3 regions of the Streptomyces sp. NPDC015345 genome follow, and region 3 is predicted to be linked to each of the others. Evidence: riboswitches for the same ligand, from Rfam matches in the RefSeq annotation. Region 3 holds a riboswitch; each other region holds the start of a gene.
What was found. A riboswitch is a leader RNA that binds a small molecule or an ion and turns the genes downstream of it on or off. The one in region 3 is predicted to bind thiamine pyrophosphate.
Positions count from the first base shown of each region.

Region 1: another riboswitch for thiamine pyrophosphate. It lies ahead of ACF062_RS32480 (thiamine ABC transporter substrate binding subunit); the one in region 3 lies ahead of thiC (phosphomethylpyrimidine synthase ThiC).
Region 2: another riboswitch for thiamine pyrophosphate. It lies ahead of thiO (glycine oxidase ThiO); the one in region 3 lies ahead of thiC (phosphomethylpyrimidine synthase ThiC).

Region 1 covers NZ_JBIBTX010000009.1:233,073-243,504, reverse strand. Annotated here, with positions in the region: gene ACF062_RS32510 (LOG family protein) at 1-892, shown strand, start outside; gene ACF062_RS32505 (glycosyltransferase family 4 protein) at 889-2,031, opposite strand; gene ACF062_RS32500 (sensor histidine kinase) at 2,173-3,402, shown strand; gene ACF062_RS32495 (response regulator) at 3,423-4,133, shown strand; gene ACF062_RS32490 (ABC transporter ATP-binding protein) at 4,233-5,306, opposite strand; gene ACF062_RS32485 (ABC transporter permease) at 5,306-6,994, opposite strand; gene ACF062_RS32480 (thiamine ABC transporter substrate binding subunit) at 6,970-8,049, opposite strand; TPP riboswitch at 8,127-8,243, opposite strand; gene rlmN (23S rRNA (adenine(2503)-C(2))-methyltransferase RlmN) at 8,268-9,374, opposite strand; gene ACF062_RS32470 (phosphatidate cytidylyltransferase) at 9,471-10,432, opposite strand, start outside.
Region 2 covers NZ_JBIBTX010000001.1:378,137-388,568, forward strand. Annotated here, with positions in the region: gene ACF062_RS01770 (hypothetical protein) at 1-153, opposite strand, end outside; gene metF (methylenetetrahydrofolate reductase [NAD(P)H]) at 206-1,123, opposite strand; gene thiE (thiamine phosphate synthase) at 1,249-1,908, opposite strand; gene ACF062_RS01785 (Rv2175c family DNA-binding protein) at 2,001-2,366, opposite strand; gene ACF062_RS01790 (NAD(P)/FAD-dependent oxidoreductase) at 2,490-3,707, opposite strand; TPP riboswitch at 3,838-3,951, shown strand; gene thiO (glycine oxidase ThiO) at 3,949-5,205, shown strand; gene thiS (sulfur carrier protein ThiS) at 5,202-5,429, shown strand; gene ACF062_RS01805 (thiazole synthase) at 5,437-6,240, shown strand; gene pknB (Stk1 family PASTA domain-containing Ser/Thr kinase) at 6,415-8,388, shown strand; gene ACF062_RS01815 (deoxyribonuclease IV) at 8,498-9,397, shown strand; gene ACF062_RS01820 (sulfite oxidase-like oxidoreductase) at 9,459-10,091, opposite strand; gene bfr (bacterioferritin) at 10,255-10,432, shown strand, end outside.
Region 3 covers NZ_JBIBTX010000005.1:549,767-560,198, forward strand. Annotated here, with positions in the region: gene ACF062_RS23705 (IclR family transcriptional regulator) at 119-832, shown strand; gene ACF062_RS23710 (SsgA family sporulation/cell division regulator) at 939-1,376, shown strand; gene ACF062_RS23715 (YibE/F family protein) at 1,464-2,864, opposite strand; TPP riboswitch at 2,936-3,090, shown strand; gene thiC (phosphomethylpyrimidine synthase ThiC) at 3,083-4,888, shown strand; gene ACF062_RS23725 (hypothetical protein) at 4,959-5,855, opposite strand; gene ACF062_RS23730 (metallophosphoesterase) at 6,036-7,097, opposite strand; gene ACF062_RS23735 (LacI family DNA-binding transcriptional regulator) at 7,339-8,460, opposite strand; gene hisC (histidinol-phosphate transaminase) at 8,836-9,915, shown strand; gene ACF062_RS23745 (cytochrome ubiquinol oxidase subunit I) at 10,171-10,432, shown strand, end outside.

The sequences.
Region 1 (10,432 bases), on a different contig from region 3:
CGGCCTCGCCGGGGGCGGGTACGACGCGACGCCGGACGCCCACGCGTACGACTGGTTCCAGCGGACCAAGGCCGACGGCGACGTCTTCTCCTCGATGCTGCGCGCGATACACGACGACTCGATCTCCGACGCCCTGGACGAACTGCTCGCCGGCGCGGGGGTCGTGGGCGTCATGGGCGGCCACGCGATGGCACGCGGCACGCAGGAGTACGCGGGCGCGGCCCGGCTCGGCCGCGCGCTGGCCCGCGCCGGCTTCACGGTCGCGACGGGCGGCGGCCCCGGCGCGATGGAGGCGGCGAACCTCGGGGCGTACGCCGCCGTCTTCGCCGACGGCATGCTGGAGGAGGCCCTGGAAATCCTCGCCAAGGCGCCGTCGTTCACGCCGTCGGTCACCGAGTGGGCGCGGGCGGCCTTCGCGGTCCGCGAGCGCTGGCCCTCCGGCGGCGCCTCGGTCGGCATCCCCACGTGGTTCTACGGCCACGAGCCGCCGAACGCCTTCGCCTCCCACCTGGCCAAGTACTTCGCCAACGCCACGCGCGAGGACGGCCTGCTGGCCCGTTCGAACTCGGGCGTCGTCTTCCTGCCGGGCGCCGCGGGCACGGTCCAGGAGGTCTTCGACAACACCACGCCCAACTACTACGAGTCGCGCGGCGAGCCCACCCCGATGGTCCTGGTCGACCGCGCGCACTGGACGGAGCACCTCCCGGTCTGGCCCCTGCTCCAGTCGCTGGCGCGCGGCAGGTCCATGGAGTCACGGATCGCCCTGGTGGACCGGGTCGAGGACGCCCCCGCCAAGCTGGACTCCCTCCTCTCGGCCGGGGGGTACGCCCCGGAGCCCGCCCCCGGCCACACTCCGGGCCACACCGCCGGTCACACCCCCGGTCACCCCTAGGCGCGCGGCTCCAGCAGCCCGGCGAGCACCTCGTAGGACCGCCCCCAGTCCCACTCCTCCCGCACCCATGCCCGCCCCTTGTCCCCCATGGAGCGGGCGAGGCCGCGGTCGCGCAGCAGGCGTACGAGGCGGTCGGCGACGGCTGCCGGGGAGCGGCCGTCGACCACGTAGCCGCTCTCGCCGTCCCGTACGGCGTCCGGTGCGCCCCCGGAGTCCCCGGCCACGACGGGGAGTCCGGCGGCTGCCGCCTCCAGGAAGACGATGCCGAGCCCTTCCACCTCCAGGCCCCCTCTGCGGGTGCGGCACGGCATGGCGAAGGCGTCGGCGGCGGCGTAGAAGGGCGGCATCGCGTGGTGCGGGTGACCGCCCGCGAAGACGACGCCGTCCAGGACGCCCTGTTCCTCGGCGAGCCGGCGCAGCCGCGCCTCGTACGGTCCGGCGCCGACCAGCAGCAGCGTGGCGTCGGCGACCGCCCTGCGCACCATCGGCCACGCCTCGATCAGGGTGTCCTGCCCCTTGCGCGGCACGAGGCGCGCCGCGCACAGGGCGACCGGCCTGCCGTCCGTGAGTCCGTACCGCTCGCGCACCGGGCGGCCGTCGACGCCCGGCCCGAACTCCTCGGCGTCGACGCCCGGCACCAGGCGGGCGAACCGCACATCGGGGTCCATGGCACGGCGGACGGGTTCGCGGGTGCTCGGCCCGAGATACGTGACGCAGTCGGCGCCCGTCCCGATGCGGCGCAGCAGCGTCCGCGCGCCGGGGGTGCGGGCCCACCACACCTCGTGGCCATGGGTCGTGGCGACGACCGTGCGCACCCCGGCCTCCCGCCGCAGCCGTCCGGCGAGCAGCCCGAGCGGGGCCGCGGCGCCGAACCAGACGCGGTCGCAGCCGTACCGCCGGGCGAGGGCGACGGCCCGCTCGCCCGTGCGCCGCGTCGGCAGCAGGGTGCGGGCCCGGTCGCGTACGACGGGGTGGGGGAACGTGCTGTCGTACGCCACGTCGCCCGGCTCGGCGGAGGTGTACACGACGGCCGTGCCGGGCGGAAAGCGCCGGGCGAGGGTGTCCACGAAGGTCTCGATGCCGCCTTGCCGGGGCGGGAAGTCGTTGGTGATGACGAGAGTGCGAGGCGGGTGAGGCATGCTCCGACGTTAGGAACGCGCGGCGCGCGGCGCGTCGCACGAGGCTCCGGGACCGTGGATCAACCCGTGGCATGACATCCCGCGCCGTTCTCCACCTCGGCGCCGACGCGGCGCTCCCTTCCGCCCCGCGAGAATCGGGGCATGAGCACGACCATTCCTCGGCGGCCCGCCCCGGTGCGCGGACGTCTGCGCGCCCTGGCAGCCGCCCCCGCCTACCCGTGGTGCACGGGCGCGGTCCTGACCGTGGGGGCGGTCGCCGAACTCAGCGCGTTCCCTGGCTCGCTGACGAACGGGGCCGCCATCCTGATCTCCACGGCCTCGCTGATGTGGCGCCGGGCCTTTCCGCCGGTCGCCCTGGTGAGCGTGGCCGCCGGGCTGCTGAGCTTCGGCGCCGACTCGTCGCTGTCGATCGCGGTGATGATCAGCGGGCTCGCCAGTTGTTACGTCCTCGGCCGCCACCGCGTGCTGCACCCGGCGCTGCTGATCGCGGGCGGCGCGTTCGGGGCCCTCGCGGTGAACCTGTGGCACGTCCTGCGCTGGGCCCGCGACGACCGGCTGCCCGACGTGCCGCCGCTCGGCAACGCCGGGTCACTCGGCCTGTTCGCCGAGGCGTTCGGGCTCTCGGCGGTGATCCTCGGCGCCGTCTGCATGGGCGACGCGGTGCGCTCCCGCGAGGAGACACGGCGTGAACGCGCCCATACGCAGGCACAGTTGATCGCCGAGGAGCGGCGGCGGGCGGCCGAGGCCGAGCGCGCGGCCATCGCCCGTGAACTGCACGACATCGTCTCGCACTCCGTGTCGATGATCGCGGTGCAGGCGGAGAGCGCGACGTACACGACGCCGGGGCTGAGCCCGCAGGCCCGTGACGGCTTCCAGCAGATCGCGGGGACGGCCCGCGCGTCCCTGGCCGAGCTGCGCCGGCTCCTCGGCGTCCTGCGCACCCCGGCCCCGCGGCACACTGGAACCACCGCGGTCGCCGCGACCGCCCCGCAGCCCACCCTCGACCACCTCGACGAACTCATCGACCAGCACCGCGCGGTGGGCGGAGCCGCGGAGCTGCGGATCAGCGGGGAGCGGGTGCCGCTGGCCGCCGTGTGGGAGCTGTCGGCGTACCGCATCGTGCAGGAGTCCCTGACGAACGCCCGCAAGCACGCCCCGGGCGCCCGCGCGCTCGTCGAACTCGACTACCGCAAGGACCGGTTGGCGCTCCGCGTCACCGACGACGGCCCCGGGCCGCCGCGTGACGGCGGCGGCGCGGGCGGCCACGGCCTGACCGGCATGCGTGAGCGCGCCGCCCTGGTCGGCGGCAGCCTCACCGCGGGCGCGGGCCGCGACGGCGGGTTCCGCGTGGAGGCGGAACTGCCGTGGTGACGAAGGACATCCAGGCTCCGATGAGGAACGGACCCGCTCCGGAGCGGAAGGGGCCCGCAGTGATCAGAACCCTCGTCGCGGACGATCAGGCCGTCGTGCGCACCGGTTTCGTGAACCTCCTGGGCACCCAGGACGACATCCAGGTCGTCGCCGAGGCCGAGGACGGCGCCCAGGCCGTCCGCCTCGCCGCCGAGCACCGCCCCGACCTGGTCCTGCTCGACATCCGTATGCCGCACAAGAACGGCATCGACGCGGCCCGCGAGATCCTCGCGGCGTCCGGCGGCGCGACGAAGGCGCTGATGCTGACGACGTTCGGCCTCGACGAGTACGTGTACGAGGCGCTGACCGCCGGGGCCTCGGGGTTTCTGCTGAAGGACGCGACGTTCCCCGAACTGCTGCACGCGGTACGGGTCGTGGCGGCGGGCAACGCCCTGCTGTCGCCCGAGATCACCAAGCGTCTCGTCGCCGAGTTCACGCGCCAGCGGGCCGCTGTCCCCCCGGTCCCCGCGGGCGGCGTCGAAGGGCTGACGGCCCGTGAGGTGGAGGTGCTCGTCCTCATCGCGCAGGGCCTGTCGAACGCGGAGATCGCCGACCGCCTCACGATCACCGACCACACGGTGAAGACGCACATCAACCGCCTCTTCACCAAGATGGGGCTGCGCGACCGGGCACAGGCGGTGATCCTCGCGTACGAACGGGGACTGGTGAGGGCCGCGGCGGCGCGGGGCTGAGCCGGGAGCACCCAGACGGGGCCGGTGCCACAGGGGGACGCCACAGGTCGGTGCCACAGGGAGTGCCACAGGCCGGTGCCGCAGGGCGGCGCGCGCACGCTAGACCGGCTTGCGCACCGCCGACACGCCCGCCTCCGCCGCCGCACCCCCGAGAACCACGACATCCCCCGCGTCGAAAGCGACCCCGACCCTCTCGCCCACCTCCGGCGCCTCCCGCAGCGCGCACGCCGCCTCCAGGCGCGGTCCTTCCGCCGGCTGGAGTCGCACCGCGACATGGGTGCCGCGGAAGGTGCGTGCCGTCACGGCGCAGGGCAGCCCCTGCTCGACGGGGACGAGACGCACCCCGGCCGGCCGCACCAGGATCTCGCACCGCCCGGCGGGGGCGCCCCTCGGCACGGGGACCTTGCCCCATGCCGTGTCGGCCGTCTCGCCGGTGACCGTCGCCGGAAGCACGTTCTCGAAGCCGAGGAACCGAGCCACGAACTCGTCCACCGGGCGCTGCCACACCTCAAGGGGCGTGCCGGACTGGGCGATCCGCCCCTCCCGCATCACGACGACCCGGTCGGCGAGCACGAAGGCCTCACCCTGGTCGTGCGTGACGGCGAGCACCGTCGTGCCCAACTCGTCGAAGAGTTCCCGCAGTTCGACGACGAGGCGTTCGCGCAGGGAGCGGTCGAGCTGACCCAGCGGCTCGTCGAGCATCAGCAGCCGGGGGCGGGGCGCGAGCGCGCGCGCGAGGGCGACCCGCTGCTGCTCCCCGCCGGACAGCGAGGCGACCGCCCGCCGCTGTGCCTTCGGCAGGCCGACGAGTTCGAGCAACTCGGCGACGCGGCCGGCCTGTTCGGCGCGCGAGGCGCCCCGCATGCGCAGCCCGAAGGCGACATTGCCCGCCACGTCGCGCTGCGGGAAAAGCTGGTGGTCCTGGAACATCAGGCCGACGCCCCGCTTGTGCGCCGGCACCCCGCGCTGGTCACGCCCGCCGAGCTCGATGCGCCCCGCGTCGAGCGACTGGAGCCCTGCGACGGCCCGCAGCAGCGTCGACTTGCCGCTGCCGCTCGGCCCGAGCACGCAGACGATCTCGTGCTCGGCGACCTCCAGGTCCACGGCGTCGAGCACGGCCCGCGCCCCGAACCGGACGGTCGCCTCACGCAGGCTCAGCAAGGCGGTCGTCATCAGAACTCCCCCGAAGTGCGGTCGGTACGGATGCGTTCCAGCAGCAGCAGCGACACCGCGCACACCACCATCAGGATGGTCGAAAGGGCCATCGCCTGGCCGTAGTTGAGGTCCCCGGCCCGCCCGAGCAGCCGCGCCACGGCCACCGGAAGGGTCGGGTTGTCGGGCCGCGCGATGAAGACGGTCGCCCCGAACTCGCCGAGCGACACCGCGAAGGCGAACCCGGCGGCGATCAGCAGCGCCCGCCGCACCATCGGCAGGTCCACCTCCCGCCAGGCCCGCAGCGGCGACGCCCCGAGCACGGCCGCCGCCTCCCGGAGCCGCCCGTCCACCGCGCGCAGGACGGGCAGCATGGTGCGTACGACGAAGGGCACGCCGACGAGGGCCTGGGCGAGCGGCACCAGGATCCAGGTGGCCCGCAGATCAAGGGGCGGCTCGTCCAGCGCGATCAGGAACCCGAAGCCGACGGTCACCGCCGATACCCCGAGCGGCAGCATGAGCAGTGCGTCGAATCCGCGTACGAGACGACCGGCTCTGCGCGTCAGCGCGGCCGCCGCAAGCCCGCCGATGATGACCGCGATGCCGGTGGCCACCACCGCGTACTGGAGCGAATTCCACACCGCCTCGATCGGCGGCACGAGGAAGGCACCGCCCTCCGCCGAGGTCAGCTCCCGGTAGTACGCGAATCCATGGCCGCCGGGAGCGTCGAGGGAGCGCTGGACCAGCACGCCGAGCGGCAGCAGTATCAGCACGGCGACCGTGGCCATGACCAGGCCGAGCAGCGTCCACTGCCCCGCGCCGCGCGGGCGGCGGGCCACGGCCGAGGCGTCGACCAGCTTCAGCGCGCTCTCGCGCCGCCGCACGGTCCAGGCATGGATCGCGAGGATGAGCCCGACCGCCGCGAACTGCACGACGGTCAGGACGGCGGCCGTGGGCAGGTCGAGCAACTGCGCGGTCTGCCGGTAGATCTCCACCTCGAGTGTGGAGTACGCGGGCCCGCCGAGGATCTGGACGATGCCGAAGGAGGTGAAGGTGAAGAGGAAGACCATGAGGGCGGCGGCCGCGACGGCCGGCCCGAGCGCGGGCAGCGTCACCGTCCGCCAGGCCCTCCAGCGCGAGGCGCCGAGCATCCGCGCGGCCTCCTCCTGGCGCGGGTCGAGCTGTGACCAGAGCCCGCCGACGGTGCGGACGACGACCGCGTAGTTGAAGAACACGTGCGCGAGCAGGATCGCCCACACGGTGGTGTCGAGCCGCACACCCCACAGCTCGTCGAAGAGCCCGCCCCGCCCGATCAGCGCCAGGAACGCCGTGCCGACCACGACGGTGGGCAGCACGAACGGCACGGTGACGACGGCCCGCAGCACCTGCTTGCCCGGGAAGTCGAAGCGCGCGAAGACATACGCGCCGGGGAGCGCGATCAGCAGCGTGAGCGCGGTCGACGCGAGCGCCTGCCAGGTGGTGAACCACAGGACGTGCCGGATGTCGGACTGCCCGAGCACGTCCACGATCCGCCCGAACCGCCAGCCGCCGTCCACGTGCAGTCCGCGCGCGACGATCGCCGTGACCGGATAGGCGAAGAAGAGCGCGAAGAACGCGACGGGCACGGCCATCAGACCGAGCCGAGCCGCGCCCCCGCGGCTGAATCCCCTGAGGGGACGGGCCTTTACTTCAGTACGAGCGAGGTCCACGACTTGATCCACGGCTCGCGGTTGTCGGCGATCTTCTTCGGGTCCATGGTCTGCGGCTCGTCGACCGTCACACCGTGCTTCGTGAACAGCTCGGGCAGCTCGACGCCCTCCCGCACCGGGTTCACGAACATGTTCAGCGGCATGTCCGCCTGGAACTCCTCGCCCGCCAGGAAGTCCAGGAGCGCCTTGCCGCCCTTGGCGTTCTTGGCGTTGCCGAGCAGGCCCGCGTACTCGACCTGGCGGAAGCACGTGCCGGTCGCGACGCCGGTCGGCGCCTCCTTGGGCCGCGGCTTGCCGTAGAGCACCTCCACGGGCGGCGAAGAGGCGTAGGAGACGACGAGCGGCCGGTCGCCCTTGGCCTTCTTGCCGCCCGCGGACCCGGAGAACTCCTCGTTGTACGCCTGCTCCCAGCCGTCGACGACCTTGACGCCGTTGGCCTTGAGCTCCTTCCAGTAGCTCTCCCAGCCCTTGTCGCCGTACTTCGCGGCGGTGCCGAGCAGGAAGCCGAGGCCGGGCGACGAGGTCGAGGCGTTCTCGGTGACCAGCAGATTCTTGTACTGCGGCTTGAGCAGATCGTCGAAGGACTTCGGCGGCGCGAGCTTCTTGTCGGCGAAGTACTTCTTGTCGTAGTTGACACAGATGTCGCCGCTGTCGACAGGTGTCACACGGTGCTTGCCCTGGTCGACGCGGTACTCCGGCTTGATCTTGTCGGAGCCCTTGGCCTCGTACGACTGGAAGAGGCCGTTGTCGAGCGCCCGCGACAGCAGGGTGTTGTCGACTCCGAAGAAGACGTCGCCCTGCGGGTTGTCCTTGGAGAGGATCGCCTTGTTCACGGCGGCGCCCGCGTCCCCGTCCTTGAGGACCTTGACCTGGTACCCGGACCGCTTCTCGAATTCCTTCAGCACGTCCTTGGAGACGTTGAAGGAGTCATGGCTGACGAGCGTGACGGACTTGGAGTCCGCCTTCGAGGCGTCGTCGCCGGAGCCGCACGCCGAGACGGCGACGAGCCCGAGACCCACCGCGATGGCGACGGACGTGATCTTCTTGGTGCTCACTGAGTTGTCCTCCTGGGTGTCCAGGAAGAGACGCGGCCCTGCCCGCCGACCGGATGGCCGCGGGCAGGGCGCAACAGCTTGAGTGGTGCCCGAACTTCCTACCCAGAATGACCTGGGCGAGGTTCAGAGGGTCTGCGGCCCACCTGTCCAAGGTGCCGCACTCTCAGCGCTGTGGCGCTCCCCTGTCGGAATATGCAGATGTGTGTACGACGGCCAGACTACCTCTCGGCCGCGGCGAGCTGACCGCACGCCCCGTCGATCTCCTGGCCCCGGGTGTCCCGGATCGTGACCGGCACACCATGGGCGGCGATGGCCTCCACGAACGCTTTCTCGTCCTCGGGCCGCGAGGCCGTCCACTTCGAGCCCGGCGTGGGGTTCAGCGGGATCAGGTTCACGTGCACCGGCTTGCCCTTGAGCAGCCGGCCGAGGCGGTCACCGCGCCACGCGTGGTCGTTGATGTCGCGGATCAGCGCGTACTCGATGGAGAGGCGGCGCCCCGACTTGGCCGCGTACTCCCAGCCGGCGTCGAGCACCTCCCGCACCTTCCACTTGGTGTTGACCGGCACGAGGGTGTCTCGCAGGTCGTCGTCCGGGGCGTGCAGCGAGATCGCGAGACGGCACTTGAAGCCCTCGTCGGAGAACCGGTGGATGGCGGGGACGAGCCCCACCGTCGACACCGTGATCCCGCGCTGCGAGAGCCCGAGGCCGTCCGGCTCGGGGTCGGTGAGGCGGCGGATGGCACCGGTCACGCGGTTGTAGTTGGCCAGCGGCTCGCCCATGCCCATGAAGACGATGTTGGACAGACGGGCGGGCCCGCCGGGGATCTCGCCGTCGCGCAGCGCGCGCATGCCGTCGACGATCTGGTGCACGATCTCGCCCGTCGACAGGTTCCGGTCGAGACCGGCCTGGCCGGTGGCGCAGAACGGGCAGTTCATGCCGCATCCGGCCTGGGAGCTGATGCACATCGTGACCCGGTCGGGGTACCGCATGAGCACCGACTCCACCAGCGTCCCGTCGAAGAGCCGCCAGAGCGTCTTGCGGGTGGTGTCGTCGTCACAGCTGATGTGCCGCACCACGGACATCAGGTCGGGCAGCAGAGCCTCACGGAGCTTGTCGCGCGCGCCGGCGGGGATGTCGGTCCACTCGGCCGGGTCGTGGGCGTACCGCGCGAAGTAGTGCTGCGAGAGCTGCTTGGCGCGGAACGGCTTCTCGCCGATGGCGGCGACGGCCTCCTTGCGCTCGGCGGGCGTGAGGTCGGCGAGGTGCCGCGGGGGCTTCTTGGCTCCGCGGGGCGCGACGAAGGTGAGTTCTCCGGGTACAGGCATGGTCCATCCAGTGTCGCAGACATACGACGAGGGGCCCGCCGCCCTGTGGACAACGGACCCCTCACACACATTCGCGCAGGTCAGACCAGGTAGAGGTCAGCCGGACCCGACAAAGATCACCAGCAGGAGCCAGACGACCGGCGCCGTCGGCAGCAGGGAATCCAGGCGGTCCATGATGCCGCCGTGCCCCGGCAGAAGCGTGCCCATGTCCTTGATGCCGAGGTCCCGCTTGATCATCGACTCGCCGAGATCGCCGAGCGTGGCGCTCGCCGCGACCGCGAGGCCGATGAGCAGCCCCTGCCACCACGTCCCGCCGTCGATCAGGAACTCCATGCACAGCGCGCCCGCCGCCATCGCGAACGTGATCGCGCCGAGCAGGCCCTCGCGGGTCTTGCCGGGGCTGATGCGCGGCGCCAGCTTGTGCTTGCCGAAGCGCCAGCCGACCGCGTACGCCCCGGTGTCGCTGACCACGGTCAGGAGCAGGAAGGTGAGCACCCGCTGCGGTCCGTCGTCCGCGGTGAGCATCAGCGCCACGAACGTGGCGAGGAACGGGACGTAGAAGGCCGCGAAGACCCCCGCCGTGACGTCCTTCAGATAGCCCTCGGGAGGCTCGGTCATGCGCCAGACCAGGACGGCGAGCGCGGTGAGCGCCATCGCCACCCAGGCGCCCTCGGGGCCCCGGACGTAGCCGGCGACGACCATCGCCGCGCCGCCCACCGCGAGCGGCACCAGCGGCGCCTTGATGGCCTTGCGCTCCTCCAGGCGGGAGGTGAGCTCCCAGAGGCCGACCACCACGGCGACCGCTATCACGCCGATGAAGGCGGCCTTCACGATGAACAGCGACGCGATGATCACCGCGCCGAGACCCACACCGACTCCTATGGCCGCACCGAGATCGCGGCCCGCGCTCTTCTTCGGCGCGGGCTGCGGCGCTGCCGGGGCGGGCTGTGGTGCGCTGGGCATGGGCTCCTGCGAGGGCTCGTCACGGAACAGGGGGCCGCCCATCCGAGTGGCCCCCCGGTCGTCCTGGTCAGAGCCGCTCACCGGTGCGTCGGGCA
Region 2 (10,432 bases), on a different contig from region 3:
GACCGACGACATCACCACGCCGACGACGACGCCCAGGAAGCCCACGAACGCCAGCAGCCGCCAGCGCAGCCTGGCCTTGTACTGGAGCAGCACCTCGCCCAGCAGCCACAGCGCGACGAATCCGAACGCGATGTAGAGGACCGTCCAGCCCATGTACGCCCCACTCCCCTACGGCCGCCGCCCGTGGGTACGGGGGTACTGCCGTTCAAGCCTGCTGGTGCAGACCAAGATTCTCGTAGATTTCCAGCGTCGCCGTGGAGTTGTTGAGCGTGATGAAGTGCAATCCCGGCACGCCTTCGGCCAGCAATCGCGCGCAGAACTCCGTCGCGAACTCGATGCCAATGGAGCGTACAGCGGCGGGATCCTCTTTGGCCGCGAGGATCCTGTCTTTCAGCTCGGCCGGGAACACGGCGTTGCTGAGCTGCGGCAGCCGGTCGAGCTGGCGGACGTTGGTGACGGGCATCATCTCGGGGATGATCGGCGTCGCGCAGCCGGCCGCCTCGACGCGGTCGCGCAGCCGCAGGTACTCCTCCGGGTCGAAGAACATCTGCGTGATCGCGTAGTCCGCGCCGGCCCGGCACTTGTCGATGAAGTGCCGGGTGTCGGACTCCCAGTCGGGCGAGCGGGGATGCATGGCGGGGAAGGCCGCGACGCCCACGCAGAAGTCGCCGGACTCCTTGATGAGTTCGACCAGTTCGGAGGCGTAGGTGAGGCCCTCGGGGTGCGCGACCCACTCGCCGAGCGGGTCGCCGGGCGGGTCGCCGCGGACCGCCAGCATGTTCCGGATCCCGGCGTCCGCGTACTGCCCGATGATGTTGCGCAGCTCGGCCACGGAGTGGTCGACCGCGGTCAGGTGGGCGACGGGCGTCAGCGTGGTGTCGGCGACGATCTGCTGGGTCTCCTTGACCGTGCCGGTACGCGTCGAACCACCCGCTCCGTAGGTGACGGAGACGAAGTCCGGGGCGACCGCCTCGACCCGGCGCAGCGCGTTCCACAGATTCCGCTCGCCCTTCGGGGTCTTCGGCGCGGAGAACTCGAAGGAGTACGTCGTCTTGCCGGTCGCGAGCATGTCGCGCACGGTGCGCGCGCGGTCAGTCCTGGTGGAAGCTGTGCCTAGGGCCATACGGGCAGGTTAGCCAGGCCACGGCGGTCACCCAACCGGACCTGGGGATTTCATCTCATTTGCCGGTTTCTTGTCCACGGATCGGACACGGATCGGACACCGCCGAGCGGGTGCCGAGCAGGTGCTCAGCCGGCCGTACGCAGCCGCTTCGCGAAGTCCGCCGCCGCGGCGCCCGGGTCGTCGGCCTCGCTGATCGCCCGTACGACGACGACGCGGCGCGCGCCCGCTTCGAGCACCTCGTCGAGGTTGCCCGCGTCGATGCCGCCGATGGCGAACCAGGGGCGGTCCGTGCCGAGGGAGGCCGTGTAGCGGACCAGGTCGAGGCCCGGTGCGTGACGGCCCGGCTTGGTGGGGGTCGGCCAGCAGGGGCCGGTGCAGAAGTAGTCCACGCCCTCTTGGACGGCGGCCGCGGCGGCCTCGGACTCGGCGTGCGTGGAGCGGCCGATGAGTACGTCGTCGCTGCCGCCGAGGATGGCGCGGGCCGCGGGGACGGGCAGGTCGCCCTGGCCCAGGTGGAGGACGTCGGCGCCGATGGCGTGCGCGACATCCGCGCGGTCGTTCACCGCGAGGAGCTTGCCGTGGCGCCGGGCGGCGTCGGCGAAGACCTGGAGGTGCTCCAGCTCCTCGGCCGCCTCCATGCCCTTGTCGCGCAGCTGCACGATGTCGACGCCGCCCGCGAGGACGGCGTCGAGGAAGTCGGGGAGGTCTCCCTGACGCTTGCGGGCGTCCACGCACAGGTAGAGCCGGGCGTCGGCGAGCTGGGCGCGCGGGTGGTCGGCGGCCATGGAGAGATCCCCCCGGTGTCGTGGGCGTGCGGGCCGCGCGACGCGCGGCCCGCATCCCGAACGGTGTGTTCAGTCAGACGACGGGCGCCTGCTCAGACGGCGAGCGCCTGGGCGCGGCGCTTCACCTCCGTGCCGCGATTCTCGCTCAGTGCCTGCGCGGGGGTGCCGGGCAGGGTCGGGTCGGGGGTGAAGAGCCACTCGAGCATCTCTTCGTCGGAGAAACCGTCGTCCCTCAGGAGCGTCAAGGTGCCGACGAGGCCCTTGACGACCTTGTCGCCGTCGATGAAGGCGGCCGGCACCTGGAGCGTCCGGTTCTCACCACGGCGTACGGCGATCAGCTGGCCGTCCTTGACCAGCTGGCGTACGCGCGTCACCTCGACGTCGAGCATTTCCGCGATGTCGGGGAGGTGGAGCCAGGCGGGGACGAGAGCATCGGTCTTTGCGTCAATCTCGGTCACCGTCCCAGCGTATCTCTGGCCGGGGGCCCGCGGCGGGCGGCACCGCGGTCGGGGACGGGGGGTGTGTTCGGGTGCGGATGCGTGGAGGTCGGGCGCGCGGTTCCCCGCGCCCCTCAAGGGGCGTTATAGCGCTGCCTTCTTCAGGGGTACCGATGGGTCTGCCGTCAGAGTTGGGTCCAGGTGGGTGCCTGACTCGATCAGTTTGCGGCCCTGGGCCAGGTCCCGGGGGCGGCCCACCGCGAGGACCGCCACCAGGGCGCCGGACCGCAGCCAGCAGACCGACCAGGCCATGCCCGTGGGGTCGCCGCGCCACACCAGCTCGTCGGTGGGCGTGTGATGGCCCGCGTACTGCACGAAGCGGCCGAACTGCTCCGACCAGAAGTACGGCACCGGGTCGTACGCCGCGGGGTCCTCGCCGATGATGTTCGCCGCGACCGTGCGCGGGCCCTGGAGCGCGTTGTCCCAGTGGTGGACGAGCAGTCGTTCGCCGTACCGCCCGGAAGGGAACGAGGCGCAGTCGCCGACCGCGTACACGTCGGGCACCGAGGCGCGCAGGTGGTCGTCGGCCACCACTTCCCCGTGAGCGCCGAGGACGATGCCGGAGCCGGTCAGCCAGGCGGTCGCGGGCCGCGCCCCGATGCCGACGACGACCGCGCCCGCCGGCAACCGGGCCCCGTCGGCCAGGACCACCGCGCCCGGCTCGACGTGCTCCACGCGCGCGTGGGTGCGCAGCACGGCTCCGGAGTCCGCGTACCAGCCCGCCATGGGGGCCGCGACCTCCGCGGGCAGCGCCCCCGCGAGCGGCCGGCCCGCGGCCTCGACCACGGTGACCGCACACCCCGCCTCGCGCGCGGCCGTGGCGAACTCGGCGCCGATCCAGCCCGCGCCCACCACCACGATCTCGTGCTGCGCGGCGAGTACCGGCCGCAGCCGCGCGGCGTCGTCCAGGGTGCGCAGGAGGTGGACGCCGGGAACGCCCTCGGTGCCCGGCAGCGTGATCGGCTCGGCGCCGGTCGCGAGCACCAGGACGTCATAGGCGACCGGGCCCTCGGCCGTGTCCAGCTCATGGTCCGCGGGGCGCACGCCGGTGACCTCGCGCCCCAGGCGGAGCCCGATGCCGAGCGCCTCGAAGTCGATGTCGAAGGCGGAGCCCTCCGCCTTGCCGAGCAGCACCGCCTTGGACAGCGGCGGCCTGTCGTACGGCTGGTGGGGTTCCGCGCCGATCACGGTGACCGGACCGGCGAAACCCCGCTCACGCAGGGCCACGGCGGTCTGCACCCCTGCCATCCCGGCGCCGACGATGACGACGTGCCGCTCGCTCTGCCTCTGCTGCTCGCTCACCCGATCACTGTAGGGCGGCGGACGGCGGCGCCTTCAGAGGCGGGCGGGGAGATCTCTGACACACCGTCACCGCCCATGACGGCACGGCTCCCCTACTGCCGCGCGGGGCGACGGGCTAGGGTGGCCGGTGCAGAGCACTCGCGGGAGCCCGGACGCACCGGGCTGAGAGGGAGGCTGGGACGGCCTCCGACCGTACGAACCTGATCCGGGTCATGCCGGCGAAGGGAGGGGCTGGACGCCCATGCAGCCACGTACACCACCCCGCACACCATCCTGTGCGCCACCGGCGGAATCGAAGACTCCGACGGACGTCCTCGTCGTGGGGGGCGGCATCATCGGCCTGGTCACGGCCTGGCGGACCGCGCAGCGCGGGCTCTCCGTCGCCGTCGTGGACCCCGAGCCGGGCGGCGGCGCCGCGCAGGTAGCGGCCGGCATGCTGGCCGCCGTCACGGAACTGCACCACGGCGAGCAGACGCTGCTCGCACTCAACCTCGAATCCGCGCGGCGCTATCCGGACTTCGCCGCCGAACTGGCCGAGGCGAGCGACCGCGGTGTCGGCGACCTCGGCTACCGCGCGTGTGGCACGCTCGCCGTCGCGCTCGACTCCGACGACCGTGCCCACCTGCGCGAACTGCACGCCCTCCAGTGCCGGTCCGGCCTGGAGTCGCAGTGGCTGAGCGGCCGCGAGTGCCGCCGCCTGGAGCCGATGCTCGCACCGGGCGTGCGGGGCGGGCTACGGGTCGACGGCGACCACCAGGTCGACCCGCGCCGGCTCGCGGCGGCGCTGCTCGTGGCCTGCGAGCGGGCGGGCGTCGCCTTCCACCGCGGCTGGGCCGAGCGGCTCTCGGTCGTACGCGACCGGGCCGGGGGAGTCGTCCTCGGGGACGGCACCGAGCTGCACGCGGACCAGGTCGTGCTGGCGGCGGGCAGCCTCAGCGGGCGCCTCGCGGGCGTTCCCGACGACGTCCTGCCGCCCGTGCGGCCGGTGAAGGGGCAGGTGCTGCGCCTGACGGTGCCGAAGGCGTACGCGCCGTTCCTGAGCCGCACCGTGCGCGCGGTCGTGCGCGGCGGCGCCCTCTACCTCGTCCCGCGCGAGAACGGCGAACTCGTCGTCGGCGCCACCAGCGAGGAGCTCGGCTGGGACACCACGGTCACCGCGGGCGGCGTCTACGAACTCCTGCGGGACGCACACGAACTCGTGCCCGGCATCACCGAACTGCCGCTGACCGAGACCCGCGCGGGCCTGCGCCCCGGCTCCCCCGACAACGCGCCCCTGCTCGGCCCGACGCGGCTGCCCGGGCTCCAGCTGGCCACCGGGCACTACCGCAACGGCGTCCTGCTGACGCCCCTGACGGGCGACGTCATGGCGCACTCCCTGGCCACCGGTGAGCTTCCCGACGAGGCGCGGCCGTTCACCCCGCGCCGATTCACCGAGCCCTCCCTCGTACCCCCAACGCAGCCACTGCCCACGCAGTCGTTCACGGAGCAACCCGCATGAGTACGCCCGCCTCCAGTACGCCCTTCACCGTTTCCGTCAACGGAGAGGTACGCGACGTGACCCCGGGCACCACGCTCGAAGCCCTCGTCGCCACTCTCACGGCGGCCCACTCCGGTGTCGCCGCCGCCCTCAACGAAACCGTCGTACCGCGCGCGCGGTGGTCCGGCACCGTGCTCGCCGCGGGCGACCGCGTCGAAGTACTCACCGCAGTCCAGGGAGGCTGATCCCACCATGGCAGACGACCCTTTCGTCATCGGCGGGCTCACCCTCTCCTCGCGTCTGATCATGGGCACGGGCGGGGCGCCCAGCCTCGACGTCCTCGAACGCGCCCTCGTCGCGTCCGGCACCGAACTGACCACGGTCGCCATGCGCCGCCTCGACCCCGGTGTGCAGGGCTCGGTGCTCTCCGTCCTGGACCGGCTCGGCATCCGCGTCCTGCCGAACACGGCGGGCTGTTTCACCGCCGGGGAGGCCGTCCTCACGGCCCGTCTCGCACGCGAGGCGCTCGGCACCGATCTCGTGAAGCTGGAGGTGATCGCGGACGAGCGCACGCTGCTCCCGGACCCGATCGAGCTCCTGGACGCCGCCGAGACCCTCGTCGACGACGGCTTCACGGTCCTTCCGTACACGAACGACGACCCGGTGCTCGCGCGCAAGCTCCAGGACGTGGGGTGCGCGGCGATCATGCCGCTCGGCTCCCCCATCGGCTCGGGGCTCGGCATCCGCAACCCGCACAACTTCCAGCTGATCGTCGAGCACGCGCGCGTGCCGGTGATCCTGGACGCGGGTGCGGGCACGGCGTCCGACGCGGTGCTCGCCATGGAGCTGGGGTGCGCGGGTGTCATGCTCGCCTCGGCCGTGACACGGGCGCAGGAGCCGGTCCTGATGGCGGAGGCCATGCGGCACGGCGTCGAGGCGGGGCGCCTCGCGTACCGGGCCGGGCGGATCCCCCGCCGTCACTTCGCGGAGGCGTCCTCTCCTGCGGAGGGCATGGCTCGGCTGGATCCGGAGCGGCCGGCTTTCGGGACGCCTTGAGCAAGGCGGGGTACTGCTCGCTCGCGGCCGGCCGCCGGTGGGGGCTTGGCGCGCAGTTCCCCGCGCCCCTGACGGGGCGCTCCGGCCCGTCACCTGTCACAGCTCGGCTGCAGTCCAGCCGCGGGGAGGACCGGCCGGGACGAGGTGTCGGTGGCGGCTCGTAGACTCCCCTGCGTGGACACGACCCTTCAGGACCCCCTCGTCGGGCAGCTGCTCGACAGCCGATACCGGATCGAGGGGCGCATCGCGGTCGGCGGGATGGCCACGGTCTACCGGGCCGTGGACACCCGCCTCGACCGCGTGCTCGCGCTCAAGGTGATGCACCCCACGCTGGCGGCCGACGCCTCCTTCGTGGAGCGCTTCATCCGCGAGGCGAAGTCGGTCGCCCGCCTCTCGCACCCGAACGTGGTCGGCGTCTTCGACCAGGGCACCGACGGGGCGTACGTCTATCTGGCGATGGAGTACGTGGCGGGCTGCACGCTGCGTGACGTCCTGCGCGAGCGCGGCGCGCTCCAGCCACGGGCCGCGCTCGACATCCTGGAGCCGGTCCTCGCCGCGCTCGGCGCCGCGCACCGCGCCGGGTTCGTGCACCGCGACATGAAGCCCGAGAACGTCCTCATAGGGGACGACGGCCGGGTGAAGGTCGCCGACTTCGGCCTCGTACGCGCGGTGGACACCGTCACGAACACGACCGGCACCGTCCTTGGCACCGTCTCCTATCTCGCCCCCGAGCAGATCGAGCACGGCACGGCGGACACACGCGTGGACGTGTACGCCTGCGGCGTGGTGCTCTACGAGATGCTGACCGGCGCGAAGCCGCACTCCGGGGACTCCCCCGCCCAAGTGCTCTACCAGCACCTCAACGAAGACGTGCCGCCCCCGTCGGCGGCCGTGCCGGGGCTCCCCTTCGCGCTCGACGAGCTGGTCGCCTCCGCCACCGCCCGCACCCCCGACGTCCGCCCGCACGACGCGGTGGCCCTCCTGGCCCAGCTGCGCGAGGCGCGAGGAGCCCTCACCGAGGAGCAGCTCGACGCGGTGCCGCCGCAGGCCCGCGCGGCGGAGCATGACGCCCCCGGCCACCATGACAACTCCGAGGACCGCACCAGCGTGATCCCGCGCGCGGACCGCTCGGCGCAGCTCCCACTCCCGCTCTCGGCCGAGGGAGAGCAGGGCCGGCAGGACGCCCTGAACCGCACCAGCGTCCTGACGACACCGCCGCCGGCGCCGCCCGCCCCGGCACCGCGCTCGCGCGGCCGGTTCGATCCGCGCCGCCGCACGATCGCGGTGGTGGCCGCGGTGCTCCTGGCCCTCGGCCTGGGCGCGGGCGTCTGGTACATCAACTCCGGCCAGTTCACGGAGGTCCCGCCGCTTCTGGCGAAGACCGAGGCGCAGGCCGAGAAGCGTCTGGAGGAAGCCGGGCTCGAGGTCAAGGAGATCAAGCGCGAGTACAGCGAGACCGACAAGCGCGGCACGGTCATGGACAGCGACCCCGCGGCCGGTGAGCGCATCCGGCAGAACGGCAAGGTGACGCTGACCGTCTCGCGGGGCCCGGAGACCGTGAAGGTGCCGGACGTCAAGGGCATCCCGCTGGCCGAGGCGAAGAAGGAGCTGAAGAACTCCGGTCTCGCCCCCGGCATGGTCACCAAGACCTTCAGCGAGGACGTCGCGAAGGGTTCCGTGGTGCGTACGGACCCGCGGGCCGGCTTCACCCGCAAGGCCGACTCGGCCGTCGCCCTGGTCGTCAGCAAGGGCCGCCAGGTCGAGGTGCCGGACGTGGTGGGCGAGTCCGAGGCCGACGCCGTCGCGGACCTGGAGGACGCCGGGCTGAAGGCGAAGATCAAGTCGGCCCGCATCCCCTCCGACGAGGACAAGGGTGCCGTCGCCGCGCAGGACCCCGCGGCGGACAAGCCGCTCGCCGAGGGGGACACGGTCACGCTGACGATCTCCAAGGGCCCTCCGATGGTCGAGGTCCCGGACGTCACCGGGATGAGCGTCGACGAGGCCGTGGACAAGCTGGAGTCGAAGGGCTTCGCGGTGGAGAAGGACCGCGGGCTGCTCGGCCTCTTCGGGGACACGGTGAAGGACCAGTCGGTGGACGCGGGCGACGAGGCCCCCAAGGGGTCGACGATCACCATCGAGATCCGCTGAGCCGCGGCCCCCGGGGGTCCGCGCGGGCCCCCGCCGCCCCGGCGAGGATGACGAAGCCCACCCCCGGCCGATGCCCGCCCGGCCCCGCCCACGTGCCACCCTTGACGGCGTGAGCAGCAACAAATCCCCCCGTCCTGCGTCCTTGGGCGCCGCGTCCCGCAACCCCGTCGGTGCCCACATCCCCGTGGCCGGCGGTCTCGCCTCCGTAGGACTGTCGTACGCCCGTGATCTCGGCGCCGAGGCCGTCCAGGTCTTCGTCGCCAACCCGCGCGGGTGGGCGACCCCGCCCGGCAATCCGAAGCAGGACGAGGAGTTCCGCGCGGCCTGCGCCGCCGGGAACATCCCTGCGTACGTCCACGCGCCCTACCTCATCAACTTCGGCTCGCACACCGAGGCGACCGCCGAGAAGTCCGTGGACTCCCTGCGCCACTCGCTGCGCCGGGGCCGTGAGATCGGCGCGCTCGGTGTCGTCGTGCACACCGGTTCGGCGACCGGCGGCCGCGACCGGGGGGTCGCCCTCAAGCAGGTGCGCGAGCTCGTGCTGCCGCTGCTCGACGAGCTGACGCACGACGACGACCCGTTCCTGCTCCTGGAGTCGACGGCCGGCCAGGGCGCCTCGCTCTGCTCCCGCACCTGGGACTTCGGCCCCTATTTCGAGGCACTCGACGCGCACCCGAAGCTGGGCATCTGCCTGGACACCTGCCACATCTTCGCGGCGGGCCACGACCTGACGGGCCCCAGCGGCATGCGCCAGACCCTGGACCTCCTCGTGGACACGGTCGGCGAGGGCCGCCTGAAGCTCGTGCACGCCAATGACTCCAAGGACGTCGTCGGCGCCCACAAGGACCGCCACGAGAACATCGGCACCGGACACATCGGCGAGGAGCCCTTCCGCGAGCTGATGCGCCACCCGGCCACCGAGGGCGTACCGCTGGTCATCGAGACGCCCGGCGGCAAGGAGGGACACGCGGCGGACGTGGCGCGGCTCAAGGGGCTCAGGAGCGACTAGGAAATACTGGGCCCGACCGCCCTGTGGCCCGGCGCGATGGACACGCATCCGCACCCGGCAGCTAGAGCTCGGGGCCGTCCCCGGGCTCTTCCTGGTACGAGTAGCGCTGCTCACGCCAGGGGTCGCCGACGTTGTGATAGCCGCGCTCCTCCCAGAAGCCGCGGCGGTCGGCGGTCATGTACTCGACGCCGCGGACCCACTTGGGGCCCTTCCACGCGTACAGGTGCGGGACCACGAGCCGCAGTGGGAAGCCGTGCTCCGCGGTGAGCAGTTCACCGCCTTTGTGGGTGGCGAAAATCGTGCGGTCGGAGGCGAAGTCGTCCATCCGCAGATTCGAACTGAAGCCGTACTCGGCCCAGACCATGACATGGGTGGCGTCGGGCGCGGGCGGCGCGAGTTCCAGGATCGTACGGGCCGCCACTCCGCCCCACTCGGCGCCCAGCATGCTGAACTTCGTCACGCAGTGCAGATCGCCGACCACGGTGGTGTACGGCAGGGCCGAGAACTCCTCATGGGTCCAGCAGTGCTTCTCGCCGTCCGCGGTGGCCCCGAAGACCCTGAACTCCCAGCGCTCGGGCCGGAACTTCGGCACCGGCCCGTAGTGCGTGACCGGCCAGCCGCGCTGGAGCCGCTGACCCGGCGGAAGCTCCGGCTCCGCTGCCTGTCGAGATGCGCGTTCCGCCGGCTGACCCATGACTCCATCCTGACAGACGGGGAACAGTAGGCGTGACCAGACGAAGTCTGACAGATGCGGATTCGGGCAACTCCTACTAAGCGTGCACTTACTGGACGGCCTCCGAACACCGGTGCAAAGATGCGCGCTACCTGCCCAGACACCGTTGGAAGGAGCCTTTGCGATGCAGGGCGACCCCGAGGTCATCGAATTTCTCAACGAGCAGCTGACCGCCGAACTGACGGCGATCAACCAGTACTTTCTCCACGCCAAGATGCAGGAGAACTTCGGCTGGACGAAGCTCGCCAAGTACACCCGGGCCGAGTCGTTCGACGAGATGAAGCACGCGGAGGTGCTGACCG
Region 3 (10,432 bases):
CGCACGGGCCGACGCCACCCCATTACCGGCCGACGCCAGCGCCCTTCCACCGGCGGACGCCACGGCCACGGCCGCCGCCCCCGTCACGCCCACCCTCATCGGCTCCGTGCAGCGGGCCATGCGGCTGCTGGAAGCCGCCTCCACGCACCCGGACGGCGCGCCCGCCAAGCAACTGGCCCGCGAAGCGGGGCTCGCGCTCCCCACCGCCTACCACCTGCTGCGCACGCTGACCCACGAGGGCTATCTGCGCCGCGAGAAAGGAGTGTTCGTACTCGGCGAGGCGGCCGAGCGGCTCAGCAGCAGCGGGGCGCAGCAGAATCGTCGCGGCACGATCGGTGACGCGCTGGCGCACTGCCGGGACGTCATCGGGGTGCCGGTGTACTTCGCGGTCTACCGCGAGGGCGAGATCGAGATCGTGGCGGTCTCCGACACCCCGGGCAATCCCGCGGTCGAGGAATGGGCAGACTTCCGGGAGACGGGTCACGCCCACGCCATCGGGCAGTGCCTGCTCTCCCAACTCGACGACGAGGCCAGGCAGGACCACCTCGACCGCTATCCGGTTCAGTCGATCACGCGTTACTCGGTCCGCGACGACCGCACGTTTCTGCGTCGGCTCGAGGCGATGGAGCGGATGAGGCCCGTGGTGGAGCGACAGGAGTACGCGTTGGGGACGGTCTGCGCGGCGATTCCGATCTTGGCGGGAGACACCGCGGCGACCTTGGCCATTTCCGTGCCCGCAGGTCAGGCGGACAGGCTGCTGCCCGCGGCGGAGAGATTGCAGCGTGAGATCGGAAAGCTACTAGGGACACTCGCCTTCTCTATCAGCATCTGAAAACTCACTCCTTGTGATCTGGTGTGTACTTTAAGCAAGATGCCATGAGTGTCAGGGAGTTGGTTCCTGGCCACTTGAAGGCCAAGTGACGGGGTAGGGCGGCGCGATGGACGAGACGGTTCAGGCAGAGGTCATGATGAGCTTCCTTGTTTCCGAGGAGCTGTCGTTTCGTATCCCGGTGGAGTTGCGCTATGAGACCGGTGATCCTTTTGCCGTGCGGCTGACGTTTCATCTGCCCGGTGACGCTCCGGTGACGTGGGCATTCGGCCGGGAGCTGTTGATCGACGGAGTGGGCCGGCCGTGCGGGGTCGGGGATGTGCGGATCGAGCCCACTGATCCCGAGTTGATGGACGAGGCGCTGATCAGGCTTCAGGTCGGCCCGGATCAGGCGCTGTTCCGGGTGGGCATTCCGCCGCTGCTCGCCTTCCTGGACCGTACGGACAGGTTGGTGCCGCTCGGGCAGGAGCGGACGCTCGCCGACTTCGACGCGCACCTCGACGAGGCGCTCGACCGGATCCTGGCGGAGGAGCAGAACGCGGGCTGACCGCCGACCGGTGGGCAGATATGAATGGCAGATTGGTGCATTTCGCGGCTTCTCCCGGCTCAAAGGGCCGCGCGGGCCCCTCCGGCGTCAGGCCTTGCGGCGGCGGCCCTTCCCGCCACGGGAGGATCGCGGAGCGGGGGTGCCGGTGGCCGCGGCCGGGCCGCCGGGCCCGGTGGTGGCGGAGCGGTCGGCGGAGACCACCAGGGCGGCCAGCGCGGTGGTCACCGGCACCGACGCGACCAGGCCGATCGAGCCGATCAGGGTGCGCACGATCTCCTCGGCGACCAACTCGCTGTTGGCGACCGTGCCCACGCTGGACTGCGCGATCGAGAAGAGCAGCAGCAGGGGCAGCGCGGCGCCCGCGTAGGCGAGGACGAGGGTGTTGACGACCGAGGCGATGTGGTCGCGCCCGATGCGGATGCCCGCGCGGTAGAGGCCGCGCCAGCCCATGGTCGGGTTGGCCTGGTGCAGTTCCCAGACGGCTGAGGTCTGGGTGACCGTCACGTCGTCCAGGACGCCGAGCGAGCCGATGATGACGCCCGCGAGCAGCAGGCCGCTCATGTCGATGGACGGATACAGGCCGTGGATGAGGCCGGTGTTGTCGTCCGTGTTGCCGGTCAGCGCGGCCCAGCCGATGAACAGGGAGCCGAGCAGGCCGATCAGGAGGAGGGAGATGAGGGTGCCGAGCACCGCGACCGAGGTACGGGCCGTGAGGCCATGGCAGAGGTAGAGCGCGACCAGCATGATGGCGCTCGCCCCGATCACCGCCACGACCAGGGGGTTCGACCCCTGGAGGATCGCCGGCAGGATGAAGAAGGTCAGCACCAGGAAGCTGATGGCGAGTGCCACCAGGGCCATCACACCGCGCAGCCTCCCCACCACCACGACGGCGAGCGCGAAGATGCCGGCGAGCAGCGCCATCGGGATCTTGCGGTTCACGTCGGTGACCGAATACTGAAGGCCCTCGGGGGCCTTGGGCTCGTAGGCGACCACCACCTCTTGGCCCTTGCGCAGTTGCCGGGGCGAGTCCGGCTGGATGATCTCGGTGAACGTGCGGCCCTTGTCGTCACCGCTGGTCACCTCGATCAGCGCCTTCTTGCAGGTGCCCTCGGCCCGGGACTGGGCGCTCTGGCCCTCGGGAGTGGAGGTGTCGCCGTTCGGCTGCGGCTGCGAGGGGTTGAGGTCCTTGCAGGGCAGTTCCTGCACCTTGGCGACCGTCGCCGACTGTGTCTGCCGGTCGAAGCCGACGCCGGTGCGTTCATGGCTCGGCGTCCCGCCCGGCCACAGGACCAACAGGCCCACGACGACCGCGGTGGCGAAGGGGATCAGCACCGCCGCGATGACCTTGCGCAGGTGCTGGGAGACGGGCGCGGCGGGGCCGTGGCTGTGCGTATGGCCGTGTCCGTGTCCGTGCCCGGAGCCGTCGGGGGACGGGCCGGAGCGGGGCGGTTGCGAGGGCGGAGGCGGCGGCGGGGGTGTGGTGGTCACGGACCGATCATCGCAAGAACGGGAGGGGCCCTCTGTTCAGCGCGCCCGACATGACGCTAGCGTGGAGCCACCTTTGCAATCGCGGGAGCTCGGAGCACCGGGCTGAGAGGGCGCTGACCTCCGTACGAAACGGCACGAGTCGTGCATGAACGTACGGAATCCGCTGCGTCGACCGCCGAACCTGTTACCGGGTAATGCCGGCGTAGGGAGTAGGTCTCATGACCACATCGGACGCACGCACGCCTGCCTCCAGCAGCGACGAGCACGTTGAGAACGCTGTCGCGGCGGAGGCCGGGAAGTCCATCGGCTGGCACAAGGCGTACATCGAGGGTTCACGCCCCGATCTGCGCGTGCCGGTCCGCCAGGTGCACCTCACCAACGGCAAGGCCGTCACCCTGTACGACACATCGGGTCCGTACACCGACCCGTCCGCCGAGACCGACGTCCGCCGCGGCCTGCCGCCGCTGCGGGAGAACTGGATCATCGCCCGCGGCGACACCGAGGAGTACGTGGGCCGTCCGCCCCGCCCCGAGGACGACGGCATCAAGCACACCTCGCCGCGCGGCGGGCTCAAGAACCTCGACGCGGTCTTCCCCGGCCGCCCCCGCCAGCCACGCCGCGGCCGCCCGGGCCAGGCGGTGACACAGCTCGCGTACGCCCGGCGCGGTGAGATCACGCCCGAGATGGAGTTCATCGGGATCCGCGAGAACATGGACCCCGAGGTCGTGCGGGCCGAAGTCGCCGCGGGCCGCGCCGTGATCCCGGCCAACGTCAACCACCCGGAGATCGAGCCGATGATCATCGGCAAGAAGTTCCTGGTGAAGGTGAACGCCAACATCGGCAACTCCGCGGTCACCTCCTCCATCGAGGAGGAGGTGGACAAGATGACCTGGGCGACCCAGTGGGGCGCCGACACGGTCATGGACCTCTCCACCGGCCGCAACATCCACACCACCCGCGAGTGGGTCCTGCGCAACTCCCCCGTGCCCATCGGCACCGTGCCCCTCTACCAGGCCCTGGAGAAGGTCGACGGCAAGGCCGAGGAGCTGACCTGGGAGATCTACAAGGACACGGTCATCGAACAGGCCGAGCAGGGCGTGGACTACATGACGGTGCACGCCGGTGTGCGCCTGCCGTACGTCCCGCTCACCGCCCGCCGTAAGACCGGCATCGTCTCGCGCGGCGGCTCGATCATGGCCGCCTGGTGCCTCGCGCACCACAAGGAGAGCTTCCTCTACGAGCACTTCGAGGAGCTGTGCGAGATCCTCGCGGCGTACGACGTGACGTACTCGCTCGGCGACGGCCTGCGGCCCGGTTCGATCGCGGACGCCAACGACGAGGCGCAGTTCGCCGAGCTCCGGACCCTCGGGGAACTCAACACGATCGCCAAGAGGCACAATGTACAGACGATGATCGAGGGCCCCGGTCACGTCCCGATGCACAAGATCAAGGAGAACATCGACCTCCAGCAGGAGATCTGCGAGGAGGCGCCGTTCTACACGCTCGGCCCGCTGACCACGGACATCGCGCCCGCCTACGACCACATCACCTCGGGCATCGGCGCCGCGATGATCGGCTGGTGGGGCACGGCCATGCTCTGCTACGTCACGCCGAAGGAGCACCTCGGCCTGCCCAACCGCGACGACGTGAAGACCGGCGTCATCACGTACAAGATCGCGGCGCACGCGGCCGACCTCGCCAAGGGGCATCCGGGCGCGCAGGACTGGGACGACGCGCTCTCGGACGCGCGCTTCGAGTTCCGCTGGGAGGACCAGTTCAACCTGGCCCTCGATCCGGTCACGGCGCGGGAGTTCCACGACGAGACGCTGCCGGCCGAGCCCGCGAAGACAGCGCACTTCTGCTCGATGTGCGGGCCGAAGTTCTGCTCGATGAAGATCTCCCAGGACATCCGCCGCCAGCACGGCGGTGACCTGGCGGAAGGCGAGATCGAGGCGGGCATGGAGCAGAAGTCCAAGGAGTTCGCCGCCGCCGGCAACCGGGTCTATCTGCCGATCGCCGACTGAGCGAAACCTCGTAGGCACGTAGGGGGTGCCCGCAGAGTGTCGCGACGACCGGCTCTGCGGACACCCTTGCCTACTCGGGCTTGTGTTCGGGTCCGCCGAAGTCCGGGCTGGAGAAGTCGGGGCTCGAAAAGCTCGGCCGCGACCCTGTCGCCCGGCCGCCGTCCGGGCTGCTGAACCCGGGCCGGTTGTAGCCGAGTTGCGGCATGCGGCCACCCGCCGCGGCTCCTCCGGCCCCGTGCGACGGCGCGCGGGCCGCGGGAGCCGCGCCCGGATCCGTCAGGGCCTCACGGAGGAACGGCACGACGCCCCGTTCGAGGAGCGCCTGACTCCAGGCTTCCCTGGCTCGGGACACTTCCTCGTACTGCTCGCCGTGGAGTCCCGCCTGGAGCGATGTGGCGCCGTTTCGCAGGGCCGTCAGGAGCAGACCGACCGCGGCGACCAGGATGCCCCCGGCGGTGAGCGCGCCGAACAGCCATCCCGCGGTGAGCAGGGTGTCCGCGAAGGCGGGCTCGGGGTTGAGCATCTTCAGGATGTAGCCGACGAGCAGGAAGATCGCGGCGGCCGTCCCGGCGAGGACGGGGGCGAGGACCGCCACCACGGCGATCGCCCCGGCTCCTGCCGCCGCCGCGGGTTCCGCGACCTCCCCCATCGTCGTGGCGATGCCGATGCCGCCGGAGCCCGACTCCGCGGCGCTGTGTCCACTCCCTTCGCGAATCGAGGTGGAGGACGGTCGAGGTTCGCGCAACTCCTCGCGAACCTTCACGTAGTGCGCGTACTCGGCCGTGGCGGCGGCCGTGATCAGTGCTGTCGCGTTCAGGGCCATGGTGCGCAGTTGTTCGGTGTTGAGCCGCTGGCCCACTGCGGCGAGTTCAGGACGGTCAGGTGCGGTGCGCAGCGCCTCATCGAGGATCCGCTCGTATTCGGGGCGGTCCTCATTGAGCAGGTGTGGAGCGCTGTTCATGTGCATCCCCCGATGCTCCGTAGGGCTAAGGCTCGCATGGCTACGAGCCGTCGGGCAGAAACGGAGGGGAGCCTGCTACGGATAAGCCGATGGTAGAGCCGTGACGGCACGCGGTGACAGGGGGTTTCCAGAATTGGCACCCCCGGTCGGCGTGATCCTGTAAGGGGGCGCCTGCCCAGCGAACGCTCAGATACCCAGGGGGAGTTGGCAGACCAGTAGCTTTCCGGCCATGGTCACTCCACCGTCCATGGCGATGGCCAGGCCGTCGGCGTAGACGTGCGGTCCCTCGATGACCGGTCCGCCACCGTCCGACTCGTCCTCGGAGCCGACGTCACCCAGGAGGTAGGGGATGGGGCTGTGGCCGTGGACGATGCGCGTGCCGCCGTACATGTCCAGCAGCTCGCGTACGGCCGAGGAGCCCGACTCGTCGCGGAAGGCGAAGCGCTTGGTGAACTTGCGGAAGAGGTCCCAGCACTCGTCGGCGTCGTTGCGGGTGAGGGTCTCGCGGATGGTGTCGTTCACTGCCTCGATCGAGTCGCCGTAATCCAGGTAGGCGGTCGTGTCGGAGTGCACGAGCAGGTGGCCGTCGGCCTCCTCCATCGCGTCCAGCCGGGCCATCCACTGGAGGTGGTGGTCCTCCAGGCGCTCCATGTCGGTCTTCTGGCCGCCGTTGAGCAGCCAGGCGGCCTGGAAGGTGGCGGTGCCCGCGCCGGAGTTGACGGGCGTGTCGCCGAAGCGCTTGGCGCCGAGCAGGAGCAGCTCGTGGTTGCCCATGAGCGCCTTGCAGTAGCCGCCGGCGGCCGCGGCCTCGGCGGAGAGCCGCATCACGAGGTCGATGACGCCGATGCCGTCGGGCCCGCGGTCGGTGAAGTCGCCGAGGAACCACAGGCGCGCGTTGCCCGCGGACCAGTTGCCGTCGGCGTCGATGAGGCCCTGCTCCTGGAGGGCCGCGAGGAGCTCGTCCAGATAGCCGTGCACGTCGCCCACGACGAACAGCGGGCCGAGCTCGTCGCCCGGCCTCGGCTGCGGGGGATCCGGCATGACCTGCACCTGGACCGTGTCGCCGCGGTTGATGACCGGCAAGTCACGCTGGGTGGGGGTGTAGCCGTCGTCCGGCAGTCCCCCCGGAGCCGGCGCCGGAGGGCTCACCTCGGCGGGGCCGGTCGTTTCATGGACGTACGCCGGTACGCGGAAGTCGCGCAGCGTCGCCGTCCGCACATCGGGTCCCTGACCGGCCCCCTGAGTCATCGACCCCTCCACCACCATTGCGCCGCATCTGCACCGAGAACGGACTGCCTGGTCGCAGCGGCCCGCGGTGTCGTCCGCCCATCATAGGAATGCGGCTCCCGCTGTGTGGTGCACCAGGGGTGGGGAATCGGTCCCAGACCCCGGTTCACCGAGGTTTTCTCCCGAATTGGGCAGAGGTTTCCCCCCTGGTGGCGGGTTGGTAGCCCACCTCTGCCCGAAATCGTCTGAGTCAGCGTCCGGGTCAGCCCGAGCCCGAGGAGCGTGGCGGACTGACCGTCGTGCGCGGCGGACGTCGCTCGGACGAGGTGCGCACGATCAGTTCGGTCGGTATCACCTGTTCGACGGGCCCGCCCGAGTCGAGCCCCTCGATGGCGTCGATGAGGAGCTGTACGACGGCCGTTCCGATGCGTCTCGGCTTGAGGGAGAGCGTGGTGATGGGCGGTTCCGTGGTGGCGTACACCGTGGACTCGCTGCAACAGACGAGCAGCAGGTCGTCGGGGACCCGCAGGCCGTACCGCCGGGCGGCGGCGAGCAGGTCGGTGCCGTTGGGGTCGAAGAGGCCGTAGACGGCGTCGGGGCGGTCGGGCCTGGCGAGCAGTCGGTCGGCGGCCACGGCGCCCGCGCACGGGTCGTGGGCGGGGTAGGACTCGTAGACCGGGTCCTGTCCGACGCGCTCGCACCAGCGGAGGTACGCGGTCGTGGACAGGTGGGTGTAGGTGTCCGTGGTGTTGCCGGTGAGGAGGCCGATCCGGCGGGCGCCCGCCGCCGCGAGGTGGTCGAGGATCCCGAGGACCGCGGCCTCGTGGTCGTTGTCGACCCAGGCGGTGACGGGCAGCGACCCCGCGGGGCGGCCGTCGGAGACCACCGGCAGGCCCTGTCTGACCAGCTCGCTGACGACCGGGTCGTGGTCGGAGGGGTCGACGACGACGGTGCCGTCGAGCGCGACGTTGGACCACACGTCGACCGGACTGCGGCGCGAGGTGGCCGGGAGGATCACCAGGGCGTAGCCACGGGCGAGGGCGGCGGAGGTGGCGGCTCTGGCCATCTCCGCGAAGTAGGCGAATTCGGTGAAGGTGAAAGGTTCATCCCCGTACGTGGTCACGGTCAGGCCGATGAGGCCGGACTTGCCGGTACGGAGGGTTCGGGCCGCGGCGGAGGGGCGATAGCCCAGCCGCTCAGCGACCTCGCGGACATGGCGTCGGGTGGCGTCGGGCAGCCGCCCCTTGCCGTTGAGGGCATCGGAGACAGTCGTGATCGAGACACCGGCGGCCGCGGCGACGTCTCTGATGCCCGCTCGGTTCTGCCGGTTGCTCCGGCGGGCGGTCTCCGCTCGGCTCACCTGGTGCTTCCCTGCTGCTGTCATGGCGAGCCGATAGTAGGGCTCATCGGGGTGGGTAGCGCGGACGCATATTCACTCGTTGACAGGCACGTTTCTGCATGGCTCCAGCGCGCCAATGACCATGGAACGCAGGGTAGTTGGACGTTGTGAGCGTTAGTTGCCGCTGATCGTCTGGCGCGGTCCTGTCAGATGCGCGAGGTCTCGAAGAGGTCTCAACTCACCTTCACGAGGGATGCGCGCCACGGAGTGAGCCACCGGCGCACGGAACACCGCGGGGCGCTCCCCCTTGCCGCGCGCCTTCCGGAGACGGATCTCCGTAGGCCATTCGCACCAGCCTCGAATCCTCATAAGGTGAGCAGTATTCGAACTGTCGCCGGTACCGGTACGAGGAGGACTGCGGTGAGCGAGACGAGCCCGAGGCTGCGCGCCGAGCTGGAGGGTATCCCCACCTACAAGCCGGGCAAGCCCGCCGCGGCCGACGGTCCGGTGGCCTACAAGCTGTCCTCCAACGAGAACCCCTATCCGCCGCTCCCGGGCGTCATGGAGAGCGCGCTCGCCGCGGCCGGGTCCTTCAACCGTTACCCCGACATGGCCTGCACGGCCCTGATGAGTGAACTGGCCGAGCGCTTCGGCGTGCCGCTCTCGCACATCGCCACCGGCACAGGCTCGGTCGGCGTCGCCCAGCAGCTGCTCCAAGCCACGTCCGGTCCGGGCGACGAGGTCATCTACGCCTGGCGGTCCTTCGAGGCGTACCCGATCATCACCCAGGTCAGCGGCGCGACGTCGGTGCGGGTGCCGCTCACGCGGGGCGAGGTCCACGACCTGGACGCGATGGCCGACGCGATCACCGGACGCACCCGCCTCATCTTTGTCTGCAACCCGAACAATCCCACCGGCACCGTGGTCCGCAGGGCCGAGCTGGAGCGCTTCCTCGACCGGGTGCCGCGTGACGTCCTGGTCGTGCTGGACGAGGCGTACCGCGAGTTCATTCGCGACCCCGAGGTCCCGGACGGCATCGAGATCTACCGCGAGCGGCCGAACGTCTGTGTCCTTCGTACGTTCTCCAAGGCGTACGGCCTCGCGGGTCTGCGCGTGGGTTTCGCGGTCGCCCATGAGCCGGTGGCCGCCGCGCTGCGCAAGACGGCGGTGCCCTTCGGCGTGAGCCAGCTGGCACAGGACGCGGCAGTGGCCTCGCTGCGGGCCGAGGACGAGCTGATGGGCCGCGTCGGCTCGCTGGTCGCCGAGCGCACGCGGGTGGTCGAGGCGCTGCGCGGGCAGGGCTGGACGGTGCCCGAGACGCAGGCGAACTTCGTGTGGCTGCGGCTCGGGGACCGTACGAACGACTTCGCGGCGGCGTGCGAGCGGGCGGGCGTGGTGGTGCGGCCGTTCGCGGGTGAGGGGATGCGGGCCACGATCGGCGAGACCGAGGCCAATGACATCTTCCTCCAGGCGGCGGAGGCGTTCCGCAAGGAGCTGTAGCTCCTGGGCGCCGGCCGGAAGGCCCCGGAGGTACGCCTCCGGGGCCTTCCCGTGCTTCCGGCGGTTTCCGGCGGTTACAGGGGACCCCCCGTTTGGGTGAAGAAACCCAGTACGACATAATGCTTGTGAATGTGAACGCGTTCACAAGCGTGCCCCGGTTCCTCCGGAGATCAGTGGGACAAGCAGGGGCAAATCGCTGCGGTGGCCACGGCCAGCAAGGTGATTGAGGCGAGTAGGCGAGTAAGGAGAGACGCAGTGGACCTGGCTCTGGCGCCGGAGACTCTGGCGCGATGGCAGTTCGGCATCACGACCGTCTACCACTTCCTGTTCGTGCCGCTGACGATCTCGCTGGCCGCCCTCACGGCGATCCTCGAGACGGCATGGGTGCGCACGGGCAAGGAGCACTACCTCCGGGCGACCAAGTTCTGGGGAAAGCTGTTCCTGATCAATATCGCGATGGGTGTCGTCACCGGCATCGTCCAGGAGTTCCAGTTCGGCATGAACTGGTCCGACTACT